Regions from separate parts of the Streptomyces sp. NPDC053432 genome, predicted to be linked through region 1. Evidence: riboswitches for the same ligand, from Rfam matches in the RefSeq annotation. Region 1 holds a riboswitch; each other region holds the start of a gene.
The links. A riboswitch is a leader RNA that binds a small molecule or an ion and turns the genes downstream of it on or off. The one in region 1 is predicted to bind cyclic di-AMP.
Positions count from the first base shown of each region.

Region 1 (4,901 bases):
CATGCGTTCGAGGGCGGCTAGGTTCTGCCGTTACCCCGCCGTTATGCGAAAGGTGCAGCCTCATGCGTTCCGGGAACGGCCGCCACAGACGCCCCCGTCAGGTGCCCGCGATAGTCGTCACTGCCGGAGTCACCGGCTCCGCGCTGGCTCTGCCGCTGCTCGCCGCCACCGGCGCGAGCGCGGCCGACACCTCCACGTGGGACAAGGTCGCCGAGTGCGAGAGCGGCGGCAGCTGGAGTGCCAACTTCGGCAGCGGCGCCTACGGCGGCCTCCAGTTCACCCAGGAGGAGTGGCGGGAGGCCGGCGGCCTCGACTTCGCCGAGCGGGCCGACCTCGCGAGCCGTTCCCAGCAGATAGCCGTCGCCGAACGCGTGCTCGCGGCCAAGGGCCCGCAGGCGTGGCCGATGTGCGCGGCGCCCGCCGGGCTGGACGCGCAGGGCCCCGCCGCCGTGGTCGACCCCGGCCAGCCCGGCAACCACGGCAGTGTCAAGCCCACCCCCTCCCGCCCGGACGACGTCGTACCGCCCTCCGGGGCCGTGCCGCCGTCCACGGATTTCGGGGCTCCGACCCCGGGGATCGCCGACGGCCCGCTCGGCCCGAACCTCGGACTGCCCGTCATGCCCCCGGCGGACCTCCCGGTTGACGAGCCGACGACTCCGGGCAACTCGAACAACCCGGGCAACCCGGGTATCCCGGGCGATCAGGGCAACTCGGGTAAGCCCGCCGACCCCGGCACCCCGACGGCGCCTCCCGCGACGACGCCGACCGCGCCCGGCCTGCCCCCGGCGAACCCGGCCGACCCGGCCAACCCGGGAGTCCCCACGGCGCCTGACGCCTCGACCGCACCGCCCGTCACGACTGCCGAGGGCACCGGCAAGCACCGCGGCACGCCGGCCCCGGAGACTCCCGGGACGCCTGATGCCGCGTCGGAGCCCACGTACACCGTGAAGACGGGCGACAGCCTGACGGCCATCGCGGATGCCAAGGGGGTCAAGGGCGGCTGGAACGCCCTCTACAAGGCCAATGAGCAGGTCATCGGCGGGGACGCCAACCTGATCAAGCCCGGACAGAACCTGGATCTATCCGGACAGTAAGGGCACTTCAGTTGACCGGTAAGAGTTGATTGTCGGTTTTCTGTAAGTGAGACATGTGTCTCTTCCGGTCAACTGGCGTGTCCCGCCCCGGGGCTTGCGCAAACCCCGTCCTCACCTGCGCAAACGCCTTTGAGAAGGACGCAAGTAGGGGCCGTTTCTCCCCGATGCCGCGCGTTGAACATCGGGGAGAGACCTGTCTACCTTCTGAATCGCCCGCCACCGCGGGCTCCTTCGACCGCATCGCCGAATCCTGCCGGCGGACGGGGGGAACAGTCGTCGCGTCAAGCGCCGGAGGCAGGAGCGGGGGAACCAAGGTAGGTGCCGGGAACGGCCGTTGAGAGACGGCCGGCAACCGGCTAGGGGTCAAGACGTGCGCTGGGTCGCACGGCCGGGCAACTCACTCGCCCGAACCCGACAGCTCACCTCGTAGGCGTCGGTGAGGAGAACCTCATGCTGCTTTCCGGCAAGGGCAAGCACCGTCGCGCCACCAAGGCCGTCCGCATCGCCACGCTCGCCGGTGTCGCCGGCGCCGTCGTCGCCGCGCCGCTGATGGCCGCGGGTACCGCGAGCGCCGCCACCGCGAGCGAGTGGGACCGCGTCGCCCAGTGCGAGTCCGGTGGCAACTGGTCCATCAACACGGGCAACGGCTACTACGGTGGCCTGCAGTTCTCTTCCTCCACCTGGGCCGCGTACGGCGGCAAGGCCTACGCCCCGCAGGCCAACCAGGCCTCGAAGTCACAGCAGATAGCCATCGCCGAGAAGGTCCTCAAGGGCCAGGGCAAGGGCGCCTGGCCGTCCTGCGGCGTGGGTCTGTCGAACTCCTCCTACACCGGCGGCTCGACCGAGACCCCGAAGACGGAGACCAAGAAGACCCAGCCGAAGAAGACCGAGACCAAGAAGACGGAGCCGAAGAAGACGGAGCCCAAGCGCTCCGAGACCCCGGCCCCGACCACCCGCTCCGAGCGCACCGAGGCCCCGAAGACGGGCAACGGTTCGTACGAGGTCAAGGCCGGCGACACCCTCGGTGCCATCGCCGACGCCAACGCCGTCAAGGGCGGCTGGGAGAAGCTCTTCGAGCTGAACAAGGACATCGTGTCCGACGCCGACCTGATCTTCCCGGGTCAGAAGCTGAAGCTCAGCTGAACAATGCGGCACTAGCCGCAGGCCCTTTCACCGCATGTGACAGCCCCACCGCCCGGCGCGCCTTCCCCTCCACGCGCCGGGCGGCGGCGTGTGTGCGGGCCAAGGCGCCTTTCTCCAGAGTCGTATGTCCTGGAACGGGGGTATTCGGGCCCTTTTTCGTCCCAGGACCCGGGCGGTCGGCAGGCCGAATGCCCGGAGGCGGTTAGGCTCTAAGCGGCAAGGCCGTCCCATGGCCTGACATGCCGCCGCACACCCAGCGTCACATCCCAGAAGGAGATGCTCGTGCCGTCCATCGACGTCGTCGTAGCCCGGGAAATCCTGGACTCCCGAGGCAACCCCACGGTCGAGGTCGAGGTGGGCCTCGACGACGGCAGCACCGGCCGTGCTGCAGTTCCGTCCGGTGCCTCCACCGGTGCATTCGAAGCCGTAGAGCTCCGTGACGGTGACCCCGACCGCTACCTCGGCAAGGGCGTCGAGAAGGCCGTCCTCGCCGTCATCGAGCAGCTCGGCCCCGAGCTCGTCGGCTACGACGCCACCGAGCAGCGCCTGATCGACCAGGCGATGATCGACCTGGACGCCACCGAGAACAAGGGCTCCCTCGGCGCCAACGCCATCCTCGGTGTCTCCCTCGCCGTGGCGCACGCCGCGTCCGAGGCCTCCGACCTTCCGCTCTTCCGCTACCTCGGCGGTCCGAACGCGCACCTGCTGCCCGTTCCGATGATGAACATCCTCAACGGTGGGTCGCACGCCGACTCCAACGTCGACATCCAGGAGTTCATGATCGCCCCGATCGGCGCGGAGTCCTTCTCCGAGGCGCTGCGCTGGGGTGCCGAGGTCTACCACACCCTCAAGAAGGTCCTGCACTCCAAGGGCCTGTCCACCGGCCTGGGCGACGAGGGCGGCTTCGCCCCGAACCTGGAGTCCAACCGCGCCGCGCTCGACCTCATCATCGAGGCCATCAAGCAGGCCGGCTACACCCCGGGCACGGACATCGCGCTCGCGCTCGACGTCGCCGCGTCCGAGTTCTACAAGGACGGCCAGTACGAGTTCGAGGGCAAGTCCCGCTCGGCCGCCGAGATGACCGACTACTACGCCGAGCTCGTCGAGGCGTACCCGCTCGTCTCCATCGAGGACCCGCTGTTCGAGGACGACTGGGCCGGCTGGAAGACCGTCACCGAGCGCATCGGCTCCAAGGTGCAGATCGTCGGCGACGACCTCTTCGTCACCAACCCCGAGCGCCTGGCCCGCGGTATCGAGGAGGGCTCCGCGAACGCCCTGCTCGTGAAGGTGAACCAGATCGGTTCGCTGACCGAGACCCTCGACGCCGTCGAGATGGCCCAGCGCAACGGCTTCAAGTGCATGATGTCGCACCGCTCCGGCGAGACCGAGGACGTCACCATCGCCGACCTCGCCGTCGCGGTGAACTGCGGTCAGATCAAGACCGGCGCCCCGGCCCGCTCGGACCGCGTCGCCAAGTACAACCAGCTGCTGCGCATCGAGGAGATCCTCGACGACGCCGCGGTGTACGCGGGCCGCAGCGCGTTCCCCCGCTTCAAGGGCTGATCCGGACCTCCGGGTCTAGCCTCCGTACGTCCCCGCACTCGGTCCCGTACCGTGTGCGGGGACGTATTGGTTGGTACGTGTACACAGGGGAGGCGGATCAATGGCCGGGAACCGGGATCGGTTCTCCACCTTCTCCACCGCGACCAGGCTCAAGCAGCTCGGCGAGCGGACCGCCGCCCACGTCTACCGCTCCCAGTCGCGCCGTCAGGTCCGCCGCAGCCGGCTCACCGGACGCGCGGCCCTCCTGGTGCTCGTCCTCTGTACGCTGGTCGTCGCCCTCGCGTATCCGATGCGCCAGTACGTCTCCCAGCGCTCGGAGATCGCGGAGCAGCAGAAGGCGGCCGCCGCGGCGCGGGACCGCCTGGAGCGGCTCCGCGACGAGAAGGCCCGCTGGCAGGACGACGCCTACGCCGAGCAGCAGGCGCGCAAGCACCTGCACTTCCTGCGCCCGGGGGAGATCGGCTACATCATGACCGACCCCGGGGCGCAAGGCCCCGAACGGCACCGCACCGGCAAGGCCGGTACCGTCCGGCCCTGGTACTCCAACGTCTGGGACGGCGTCGACAAGGCCGACCGCCCGGGCGACTGAGCACCGCACCCATCCACGAGAACGAAGAGACTTCCTCCAGGCATGCAGACGCCCCCGCCCCAGACCGACCGGACCGAGCCGACCGACGCCGACGTCGATGCGTTCCAGCAGCAGCTCGGCCGCCCGCCGCGCGGCCTGCGCGCCATCGCGCACCGCTGCCCCTGCGGCCAGCCGGACGTGGTGGAGACCGCCCCGCGGCTCCCCGACGGCACGCCCTTCCCGACGCTGTACTACCTGACGTGCCCCCGCGCCGCCGGCGCCATCGGCACGCTGGAGGCCAACGGCGTGATGAAGGAGATGCAGGCCCGGCTCGCCGAGGACCCGGAGCTGGCCGCCGCCTACCGGGCCGCGCACGAGGACTACATCCGGCGCCGTGACGCGATCGAGGTGCTCCAGGGCTTCCCGAGCGCCGGCGGCATGCCGGACCGGGTGAAGTGCCTGCACGTCCTGGTCGGCCACTCGCTGGCCGCCGGCCCGGGCGTGAACCCGTTCGGCGACGAGGCGCTGGCGAT
Region 1 is NZ_JBVJKF010000007.1:248,189-253,089, forward strand. It holds gene ACZ6Y1_RS14870 (LysM peptidoglycan-binding domain-containing protein) at 63-1,094, shown strand; cyclic di-AMP (ydaO/yuaA leader) riboswitch at 1,371-1,542, shown strand; gene ACZ6Y1_RS14875 (transglycosylase family protein) at 1,545-2,237, shown strand; gene eno (phosphopyruvate hydratase) at 2,520-3,800, shown strand; gene ACZ6Y1_RS14885 (FtsB family cell division protein) at 3,901-4,389, shown strand; gene ACZ6Y1_RS14890 (DUF501 domain-containing protein) at 4,432-4,901, shown strand, end outside.

Region 2 (4,901 bases), on a different contig from region 1:
GCTTCCCAGTGGGCCGGGTACGAGGGGTCCGACTCGTTGGTCATGCCCATACCTTACGGGCCTGACGGGCGCCTGGGCGGGGCGGGTCGCGCTCGCGCGGCGCTCTAGGCAATCCGGGACGAAGCGGTGCAAGCTGGGGAGGGCCGAACGGCGGGAGGTTCGTGACGAAGGTCGGTCCGAGCATTCCGGGCTTCGTGAGAGACTGGTCTAGACAACCGTAAGAACCTGAAGGGCATCACCATGGCAGAGCGCCGCGTCAACGTCGGTTGGGCCGAGGGCCTGCACGCTCGTCCCGCCTCGATCTTCGTCCGTGCGACGACCGCTTCCGGCGTCCCGGTGACCATCGCGAAGGCCGGCGGCGACCCGGTCAACGCCGGTTCCATGCTGGCGGTTCTGGGCCTGGGCGCCCAGGGCGGCGAGGAGATCGTCCTCGCCTCCGAGGCCGATGGCGCGGAGGCCGCGCTGGACCGCCTCGCGAAGCTGGTCGCCGAGGGTCTCGAGGAGCTCCCCGAGACCGTCTGACCCTTCGGGTTCGCCACACCGCACCCGTCGAAGCCGCGCCCTCCTCGTGGAGGCCGCGGCTTCGGCGCGTCCGCCGGCACCCCTGTCCGGCGCGACGCCGCTCCTCGAACGCCCGAGGGGCTGAGGTGGGGTCGGCGCGCACGCCTCCGGGCGCGGCCGGCACCTCTTGCCCGCCTTTGCCGGGGCGGGCGCGCATCTGCCGGTTTCGGGAGCACGACCCACCTCTCCGGCCCGCACCTGCGAGCCGGCAGCGAGGACGATCCAGCCGCTCCGGCGTTTGAGGAGCGGGGTCCGGGGCGGACCCCCGGCGGCGGAGCCGCACCCGGACCCGCCGGCTCGCCGACCCGCCGACCCGGGCCTGGCCCCGTAAAAGCGCAGCCGAATTACACACACCGGAATTCCGTGCGCCCGAATTCACCGGCCCTGGGCGGCGGCCCGCACCGAATTAAACGGGGACCGGAATTCCGCCCGCGGGACCGGGATACCTGACCTTTGTATACGGCGCCTGTTAATGCCGGCCGCTCGACATGTTTACGGCAGGTTGCGAAGTGCTCACCGCCGCCCTGATCCGCAGCCGGTGCGCCCCCGCCGCCCGCTCGGCGTGGACCGCCGCCAGCGCCCGGGCCCGCTCGGCGTCGCCCCGGGCCACCGCGTCCACCACCGCCCCGTGCTCCGCCCAGGACTCCACCGGCCGGGCCGGCGCCTCCACCACGTACATCCAGGCGACCTTGTGCCGCATCTGCGTGAGCAGCGCGATCAGCCCCGGGCTGCCCGAGGCCTGCGCGAGCGTCTCGTGGAACCAGCCGCCCAGGGACCTCAGGTCCTCCCCCTGGCCCCGCCTGGCGCGCTCCTGACCCAGCCTGACCAGGCCCCGCAGCACCTTGAGGTGCGCCTCGGTGCGCCGCCGCGCGGCCCTGGCCGCGGCGAGCGGCTCCAGCAGCATCCGCAGCTCCAGCAGATCGGCGGCCTCCTGCTCCGTCGGCTCGGCCACGCAGGCCCCCGCGTGCCGCCGCGTGGTCACGAACCCCTCGGACTCCAGGGTCCGCAGCGCCTCACGGACCGGGACGCGGGAGACCCCGTACCGGCGGGCCAACACCTCCTCCGTCAGTCTGCTGCCCGGCCCGAAGACCCCGGAGACGATGTCGTCGCGAATTGCCGTGCATACCGCGTGCGCAGGAATACGCAAGACCGGACCTCCGCCTTTTCCGACTCACACCCTCATCGGTGCCGTGCCACTACTGCTGCGACTCTATTGCAACACACGATGATTTCCGAGAGCGGCCGGAAATGGGAAACCCGGGGCAGCCCCGGGAAGCCTGCCGAAACACGAAGACCCCGGCTCGGGGAGCCGGGGTCTTTCGGTGGCGCAGCGGTGCGGTGGAGTCGATCAGAGGTCGACGCCGTGCGAGCGCAGGTAGGCCAGGGGGTTGATGTCCGAGCCGTACTTCGCGCCGGTACGGGCCTCGAAGTGCAGGTGCGGGCCGCTGGAGTTGCCCGTGGAGCCCGACAGGCCGATCTGCTGGCCCGCGGTGACCTGCTGGCCGACGGAGACGTTCAGCTGCAGCAGGTGGCCGTACTGCGTGTACGTGCCGTCGTTGTGCTTGATGACGACGTTGTTGCCGTACGCACCGCCCCAGCCCGCCTCGACGACGACACCGGCGCCGACCGCGTGGACCGAGGTGCCCTCGTCGGCGTGGAAGTCGATGCCCGTGTGGCTGCCGGAGGACCACATGCCGCCGCCCGCGTGGTACTGCGTGGAGACGTAGGAGCCCTCGACCGGGGCGACGAAGGTGTTGAGGCGCTTGCGCTCCTCCTCGCGGGCCGCGCGCTCGGCGGCCTCGCGCTCGGCCTTCGCCTTGGCCTCGGCGAGACGCTTGGCCTCCGCCGCCTGCTGCCTGGCGTCGGCCTCGGCCTGCGCCTTGGCGGCGGCGTGCTCGGCTGCGCGCTGCTGGGAGTCGGCCTGCTCGGCGATGTCGCTCGGGAGCTCCTCGGCGACGACCACGGCACCGAGCGTGTTGTCCTGGGAGTGGTTGTTGCCACCGTTGTCCGCGGCGAAGGCCGGGGCGGCGATGGTGCCGACGACGCCGGTCGTGGCGAGGGCGGCTATGCCGGCGTAACCGGCGGTCTTGCGGCTCAGACGGCTGGAACCACGGTGCTTGCCGGAGCCGGCGGGACGACTGCCAAACGCCATGAAGGGGCTGATCCTTTCCTTCCTTCTCGCCTACCGGGTTAGCTGACGGGTTCGGAGCAGGAAGGTCTCCTACGGGCCCCCTCTTGCGAGGCGGTCCGATTCACCCCAGGGACTGATGTGGGTCCCCGGCTCCCCAGGCTCGCGCCTGACGGGGACTCGGCGATCGCTGCCCGGTGCCGCGGATGCGGCGCGTACAACTGACGGACAGCACGGCCGACGCTAGGCGGATCATCAGCCAATCACCAAACAGACACGCCCTTTTGTTGCGTACGCCACACCGCAAACAAGCAACCTCGCCACCAAACGGACAAAAGGGGCCCGAGCGGCCAAGCCGCCCGGGCCCCTCCAAGGACCGCCGTTCAAGCGCCAGTTGAGGACGCCGGTGGGGTATCTCAGTTGGTGACGACGCTCACTTCACCGATACCGAGGGCGCGCACCGGCTCCTCGATCAGCGACGCGTCACCCACCAGGACCGTGACGAGCCGGTCCGCCGGGAAGGCGCTCACGACCGCGGAAGTGGCCTCCACGGTGCCGGTTTCGGCGAGCCGGGCGTACAACTGCGCCTGGAAGTCGTCCGGAAGTTCCTGCTCGACCTGGTCGGCGAGGGTGCCGGCGACCGAGGCCGCCGTCTCGAACTTCAGCGGGGCCACGCCCACCAGGTTCTGCACCGCCACGTCCCGTTCGGCGTCGGTCAGTCCGCCCTCCGCGAGGGTGCGGAGCACCTTCCAGAGGTCCTCCAGGGCCGGTCCGGTGTTCGGGGTGTCCACCGAGCCGCTGATGGCGAGCATGGAGGCGCCCTTGCCGTCCGCGGTGGAACGCAGCACCTGGCCGAAGGCGCGCACGCCGTAGGTGTACCCCTTCTCCTCGCGCAGCACCTTGTCCAGGCGTGAGGTGAGGGTGCCGCCCAGGCAGTAGGTGCCGAGCACCTGGGCCGCCCAGACCCGGTCGTGGCGGTCCGGCCCGATGCGGCCGATCAGCAGCTGCGTCTGGACCGCGCCGGGACGGTCCACGATGACCACACGGCCGGTGTCGTCCGCGGTGACGGCGGGCACCGGGAGCGGGTCGGCGAGGTCGCCCGTCCAGGTGCCCAGGGTGTCCGCCAGCACGGCGTCCAGGTCGATGCCGGTCAGGTCGCCGACGATCACCGCGGTGGCGGTGGCGGGGCGTACGTGGGCCTCGTAGAAGGCGCGTACGGCGGTCGCGTCGATCCGGGCGACCGTCTCCTCGGTGCCCTGGCGCGGGCGGGACATCCGCAGGGTGGCCGGGAAGAGCTCCTTGGAGAGCTGCTTGGCGGCCCGGCGCTGCGGGTTGGCCTGCTCGTGCGGGATCTCGTCGAGCCGGTTGCGCACCAGCCGGTCGACCTCGCTGTCGGCGAAGGCGGGCGCGCGCAGCGCCTCGGCGAGCAGGCCCAGCGCCTTGTGCAGGCGGGAGGCCGGGACCTCCAGGGAGACCCGCAGGCCCGGGTGGTCGGCGTGCGCGTCGAGGGTGGCGCCGCAGCGCTCCAGCTCGGCGGCGAACTCCTCGGCGGAGTGCTTGTCGGTGCCCTCGGAGAGCGCGCGGGCCATGATGGTGGCCACGCCGTCCAGGCCCTCGGGCTCCGCGTCCAGCGGGGCGGCGAGGTTGATCTCGACGGCGACGACCTGCTGGCCCGGCCGGTGGCAGCGCAGCAGGGTGAGGCCGTTGGGCAGCACGCTCCGCTCGGGGGCGGGGAAGGCCCACGGCTTGGCCTCGCCGGCCTGCGGCCGCGGGTGGAAGGTCATCGTGACGGCTGCGGTGTCGCTCACTGCTCCGCCCCCTCGTTCTCGTCGCTCTCGTCGGACTCGGCGGACTCCTCGGAGCCCGGCAGCGGCTCGTAGACCAGCACCGCGCGGTTGTCGGGGCGCAGCCGGGCAGCGGCCACGGCCTGCACCTCCTCCGCGGTGACGGAGAGCACCCGCTGGACGGCGGTCAGCGCCAGCTGCGGGTCGCCGAACAGCACCGCGAACCGGCACAGTTCGTCCGCGCGGCCGGCCACCGTGCTCAGCCGGTCCAGCCACTCGCGCTCCAGCTGCGCCTGCGCGCGCTCCATCTCCTCGGCGGTGGGGCCCTCGGCGGCGAACCGGGCGAGCTCCTCGTCCACGGCGGCCTCGATGACGGGCACCTCGACCCCGCTGGAGGTCTTGATGTCCAGCCAGCCCAGCGAGGGCGC
Region 2 is NZ_JBVJKF010000006.1:257,741-262,641, forward strand. It holds gene ACZ6Y1_RS13290 (bifunctional acetate--CoA ligase family protein/GNAT family N-acetyltransferase) at 1-50, opposite strand, end outside; gene ACZ6Y1_RS13295 (HPr family phosphocarrier protein) at 241-522, shown strand; gene ACZ6Y1_RS13300 (GntR family transcriptional regulator) at 1,031-1,708, opposite strand; gene ACZ6Y1_RS13305 (M23 family metallopeptidase) at 1,910-2,713, opposite strand; cyclic di-AMP (ydaO/yuaA leader) riboswitch at 2,727-2,885, opposite strand; gene ACZ6Y1_RS13310 (M16 family metallopeptidase) at 3,106-4,473, opposite strand; gene ACZ6Y1_RS13315 (M16 family metallopeptidase) at 4,494-4,901, opposite strand, start outside.
Region 2: linked by a shared signal. The riboswitch ahead of ACZ6Y1_RS13305 (M23 family metallopeptidase) and the one ahead of ACZ6Y1_RS14875 (transglycosylase family protein) in region 1 are both predicted to bind cyclic di-AMP.

Region 3 (4,901 bases), on a different contig from region 1:
CGTCAGCGGCAACCGGGACCGGTCGGCATGACGGCGGACCCACGAGGGGGGAGGGGCTTCGACCTCGGCGCCCTGCTGGCGGCGCGCGGGGCCGAGCGGTACGAGCTGCACGCCAGGCACCTCAACCACCAGCTGCCCCGGATGCTGCACACCATCGGCTTCGACAAGGTCTACGAGCGGGCCGAGGGCGCCCACTTCTGGGACGCCGAGGGCAACGATTACCTGGACATGCTGGCCGGCTTCGGGGTGATGGGCCTGGGCCGCCACCACCCCGTCGTACGGCAGGCGCTGCACGACGTCCTGGACGCGCAGCTCGCCGACCTCACCCGCTTCGACTGCCAGCCGCTGCCCGGCCTGCTGGCCGAGAAGCTGCTCTCGTACAGCCCCCACCTGGACCGGGTCTTCTTCGGCAACAGCGGCACCGAGGCCGTGGAGACCGCCCTGAAGTTCGCCCGGTACGCCACGGGGCGGCCCAGGATCCTCTACTGCGACCACGCCTTTCACGGGCTGACCACCGGCTCGCTCTCGGTCAACGGGGAGAGCGGCTTCCGCGACGGCTTCGCCCCGCTGCTCCCCGACACGAAGATCGCGCTCGGAGACCTGGACGCCCTGGAGCGCGAGCTGCGCGAGGGCGACGTGGCCGCCCTCGTCGTCGAACCGATCCAGGGCAAGGGGGTCCTCGCGGCCCCGCCTGGGTTCCTGCCCGCCGCGCAGGAACTGCTGCACCGGCACAAGGCGCTGCTGATCGCCGACGAGGTGCAGACCGGGCTGGGACGTACCGGCGACTTCTACGCCTACCAGCACGAGCCGGGCGTGGAGCCGGACCTGGTGTGCGTGGCCAAGGCGCTGTCGGGGGGTTACGTGCCGGTCGGCGCGACCCTGGGCAAGGACTGGATCTTCAAGAAGGTCTACTCGTCCATGGACCGGGTGCTCGTCCACTCCGCGAGCTTCGGCTCCAACGCGCAGGCGATGGCCGCCGGACTCGCGGTGCTCTCCGTCATGGAGGACGAGGAGGTCGTGGCCAACGCCCGGGCGATGGGTGACCTGCTGCGCGGGCGGCTGGCCGCGCTCGTGGACGAGTACGAACTGCTCCACGAGGTCCGGGGGCGCGGGCTGATGATCGGCATCGAGTTCGGCCGGCCGTCCTCGCTGGGGCTGCGCAGCCGCTGGACGATGCTCCAGGCGGCCCGCAAGGGGCTCTTCGCGCAGATGGTCGTGGTGCCGCTGCTCCAGAAGCACCGGATCCTCACCCAGGTCTCCGGGGACCACCTGGAGGTGATCAAGCTCATCCCGCCGCTGATCGTGGACGAGCGGGACGTCGACCGGTTCGTCGGGGCCTTCCGCGAGGTCATGGACGAGGCGCACGGCGGGTCCGGTCTCATGTGGGACTTCGGCCGGACCCTGGTCAAGCAGGCGGTCGGCAACCGCTGACGGGCGGCCGCGGAATAGGCGGGCGGGGGGCGGCGGGCGGGCGGGGAGGCGAGCGCGCGCGGCGCGCTCCCCTCCGGGCCGGCGCGTCAGTCGAGCAGCCGCTCGCGCAGCCGGCTCCTGGTCCCGTCCGTGAGCCCGAGGCCCTCCGCCAGGTAGCGGTCCACGCCGCCCCAGGTCTCCTCGATGGTGTCGAACGCCGCGACCAGGTATTCGGCGCGGGCGTCGAAGAGCGGGGCGAGCAGCTCCATCACCTCGGGCGAGCGGGCCTCCGCGGAGTCGTCGCCGCGGCGGACCCGGTAGCGGCGGTGCGGAGCGTTCGACTCCAGGTAGTCCGCGACGATCGCCTCGCGCTCGACGTCCAGTGCGAGCAGGGTGACGGCGATCGAGAGGCCGGCCCGGTCCTTGCCGGCGGCGCAGTGCATCAGGGCCGGGACGCTGTCCTCGGCGAGGGCGTGCAGGACCCGGCTGTGCTCCGCGGTACGGCTCTTGATCATCGCCCGGTACGAGTTCGTCATCCGGGCCGCCGCCTTCCCGTCGCCCAGGATCGAGCGGAGCTGCTCCAGGTCGCCGCCGCGGACCATCTTCCAGAACTCGCGGCCGTCGGCCGGATCCGAGAGCGGGATGTTGACGTTCCGCACGCCGGGCAGCTCCACGTCCAGGCCGTCGAGCGCGTGGTCGGCTCCGTTGCGGAAGTCGAAGACGGTGTGGAGGCCGAGCGAACCGAGGAACTCTGTATCGGTTTCCGTGGCATGCGCCAGATGTCCGCTTCGGAAGAGTCGCCCCGTCTTGACCCTTCGTCCATCAGAAGTCGGCAATCCGCCCACATCGCGGAAATTGCGCACTCCGGACAGTTCCGGCTCCTGTATCTGCTGGGTCAAGGGAACTCCTCCGTTTCGTGATGCTGCTCGTGGGTGCTCTGTCCGAATTACACTGTTTGGCGGCAACTTGCCATGAGCGGAGGCGAGATCGGGCACGTCCCCGTGAGCCAGATCATACGGTGACCGTGAGTGCCTGATCGCGAAAGCCGAATGCCCGCGCCGGAGGGGTTGTTGACGGACGGGAATGGACGGAGGGTGACCAGTATTCCCCCGGTTTCCGGTCCCTGTGAATCCGTCAGGAAATTCGCGGCTTGTTCGCCGCGGCCTTTTGGGATTACGTTCGCGACCGATCCGGGTGGATCGCCGAATCCTGCCGCCGCCCGGAAACCACCCGACCATTCACGCGCGGCAGGAGCGGGGGAACCAGGTAAGCCGCTGTCCCGGAACTCGACCCCGGGACGGCTAGGGGTGAAGCCGTACATGCTCCGTCCATGTACTGCCGGACATCTCCAGTCCGAACCCGACAGCTCACCTCGCAGGCGCCGGAGAGGAATGCGACATGCCTGCAAAGGGTAAGCACCGCCGCCCCAAGTCCCTTTCGATACCGCGCGGCTTCGTGGCCGCCGGCACCGGCGGTGCGGCCCTCGCGCTGCCGCTGATGGGAGCCGCAGGTGCCCAGGCGGCCGGTGCTCCGGCCGCCGCGACCACCGTGGCCCCCGTGGCGGCCCCGCAGGTCTCCGCCCCGCTCCGGGCCGAGGCCGGCGCGCCGACCGTCTACACGGTCGTGCCGGGCGACTACCTCTCCAAGATCGCCGCCGAGCGCCACCTGGCCGGCGGCTGGCAGCAGCTCTACGCCGACAACCGCGAGGCGGTCGGGGACAACCCCTCGCTGATCCACCCCGGCCTGAAGCTGCACCTCGGCGGTGCGGGCGAGGCGGCTCCGGCGCAGTCCGCCCCGAAGACCGCTCCGAAGGCCGCTCCGCAGACCGCCCGGAAGACCGCCCCCGACGCGGCCCCGAGGACGGCTCCGAAGGCGGCCGGGCAGGAGGCGCCGGCGCAGCAGCAGTCCGCGCCCGAGGCCCCCGCGGCCAAGACGTCGGCCTCCGGCTTCGTGGCCCCCCTGGCCAGCACCGGCATCTCCACCCAGTACAAGGTCGCGGGCAGCATGTGGTCCTCCGGCTACCACACCGGTGTCGACTTCATCGCGAGCTCCGGCACCACGGTCCGGGCCGTCGGCGCGGGCACCGTCGTCTCCGCCGGCTGGGGCGGCGCGTACGGCAACGAGGTCGTCATCCGGCACGCGGACGGCATCTACTCGCAGTACGCCCACCTCTCCTCGCTGTCCGTCTCGGTCGGCCAGAGCGTCACCGCCGGCCAGACCATCGGCCTCTCCGGTTCCACCGGCAACTCCACCGGACCCCACCTGCACTTCGAGATCCGTACGGGCCCGTCCTACGGCTCCGACATCGACCCGCTGAGCTACCTCCGTGCGAAGGGCGTCAGCATCTGACGGCAGCCGCCGCCGGAGCACAGACACGCGTGAGGCCGGGACCCGAGGGGGGCCCCGGCCTCACGTGTACGTATTCCTTATCCCCCGCGTGGTAAAGATCACGGCCCGTCAACCCCTCATTACGTTGGCGTAGGTTGGTTACGAGAGTGAAGGATGTCGTCTCGTGGCAGCGACGACGACGAAACTCAAGACCATCGGCTCGTACGCGGCGATCGGGGACAGCTTCACCGAGGGCGTGGGGGACCCGGGACCCGGGGACACTTATCTCGGCTGGGCGGACCGGCTCGCCGTGCTCCTGGCCGACCAGCATCCGGAGGGCGAATTCCGGTACGCGAACCTGGCCGTGCGCGGCAAACTCCTCGACCAGATCGTGGCCGACCAGGTCCCGCGGGCCAAGGCGCTCGCGCCCGACCTCGTGACCTTCTGCGCGGGCGGCAACGACATCATCCGCCCCGGCACGGACCCCGACGACGTGGCGGAGCGCTTCGAGGCGGCCGTCGCCGACCTCACCGGAGCCGTCGGCCGGGTCGTGATCACCACCGGCTTCGACACCCGGGGCGTACCGGTCCTCAAACACCTGCGGGGCAAGGTGGCGACGTACAGCGTCCACGTCCGCGCCATCGCCGACCGCTACGACTGCCCGGTGCTCGACCTCTGGTCCCTCAAGTCCGTACAGGACCGCCGGGCGTGGGACACCGACCGGCTGCACCTGTCGCCCGAGGGACACACCCGCGTCGCGCTGCGCGCCGCGCAGGTGCTCGGACTGGACGTGCCGGCCGACCCCGACCAGCCGTGGCCGCCGGAGCGGCCGCGCGGCTCGGTCGACGTGACCCGGGACAACATCCACTGGGCGCGCGAGCACCTGGTGCCCTGGATCGGCCGCCGGCTGCGCGGGGAGTCCTCCGGGGACCACGTCGAGGCGAAGCGGCCGGACCTGCTGCCGCTGTAGGCGGGGAGCGCGGGAGCGGGTGGGCAGGGGAACGCGGGAGCGCGGGCGAGCGCGGGGACGCGGGAGTACCCGGGGGACGGGGGAGCACCCGGGGACGACACGCACGGGGGCGGCGGAATCCTTCGGGGCCGGTGTGCGTTGGGATGCTCGTAGACCGACGGACGTCCCGATCGCGCCGTCACCCACCGCACCG
Region 3 is NZ_JBVJKF010000003.1:366,137-371,037, forward strand. It holds gene hpnH (adenosyl-hopene transferase HpnH) at 1-31, shown strand, start outside; gene ACZ6Y1_RS07740 (aspartate aminotransferase family protein) at 28-1,431, shown strand; gene ACZ6Y1_RS07745 (tyrosine-protein phosphatase) at 1,518-2,309, opposite strand; cyclic di-AMP (ydaO/yuaA leader) riboswitch at 2,632-2,806, shown strand; gene ACZ6Y1_RS07750 (M23 family metallopeptidase) at 2,809-3,759, shown strand; gene ACZ6Y1_RS07755 (SGNH/GDSL hydrolase family protein) at 3,923-4,708, shown strand.
Region 3: linked by a shared signal. The riboswitch ahead of ACZ6Y1_RS07750 (M23 family metallopeptidase) and the one ahead of ACZ6Y1_RS14875 (transglycosylase family protein) in region 1 are both predicted to bind cyclic di-AMP.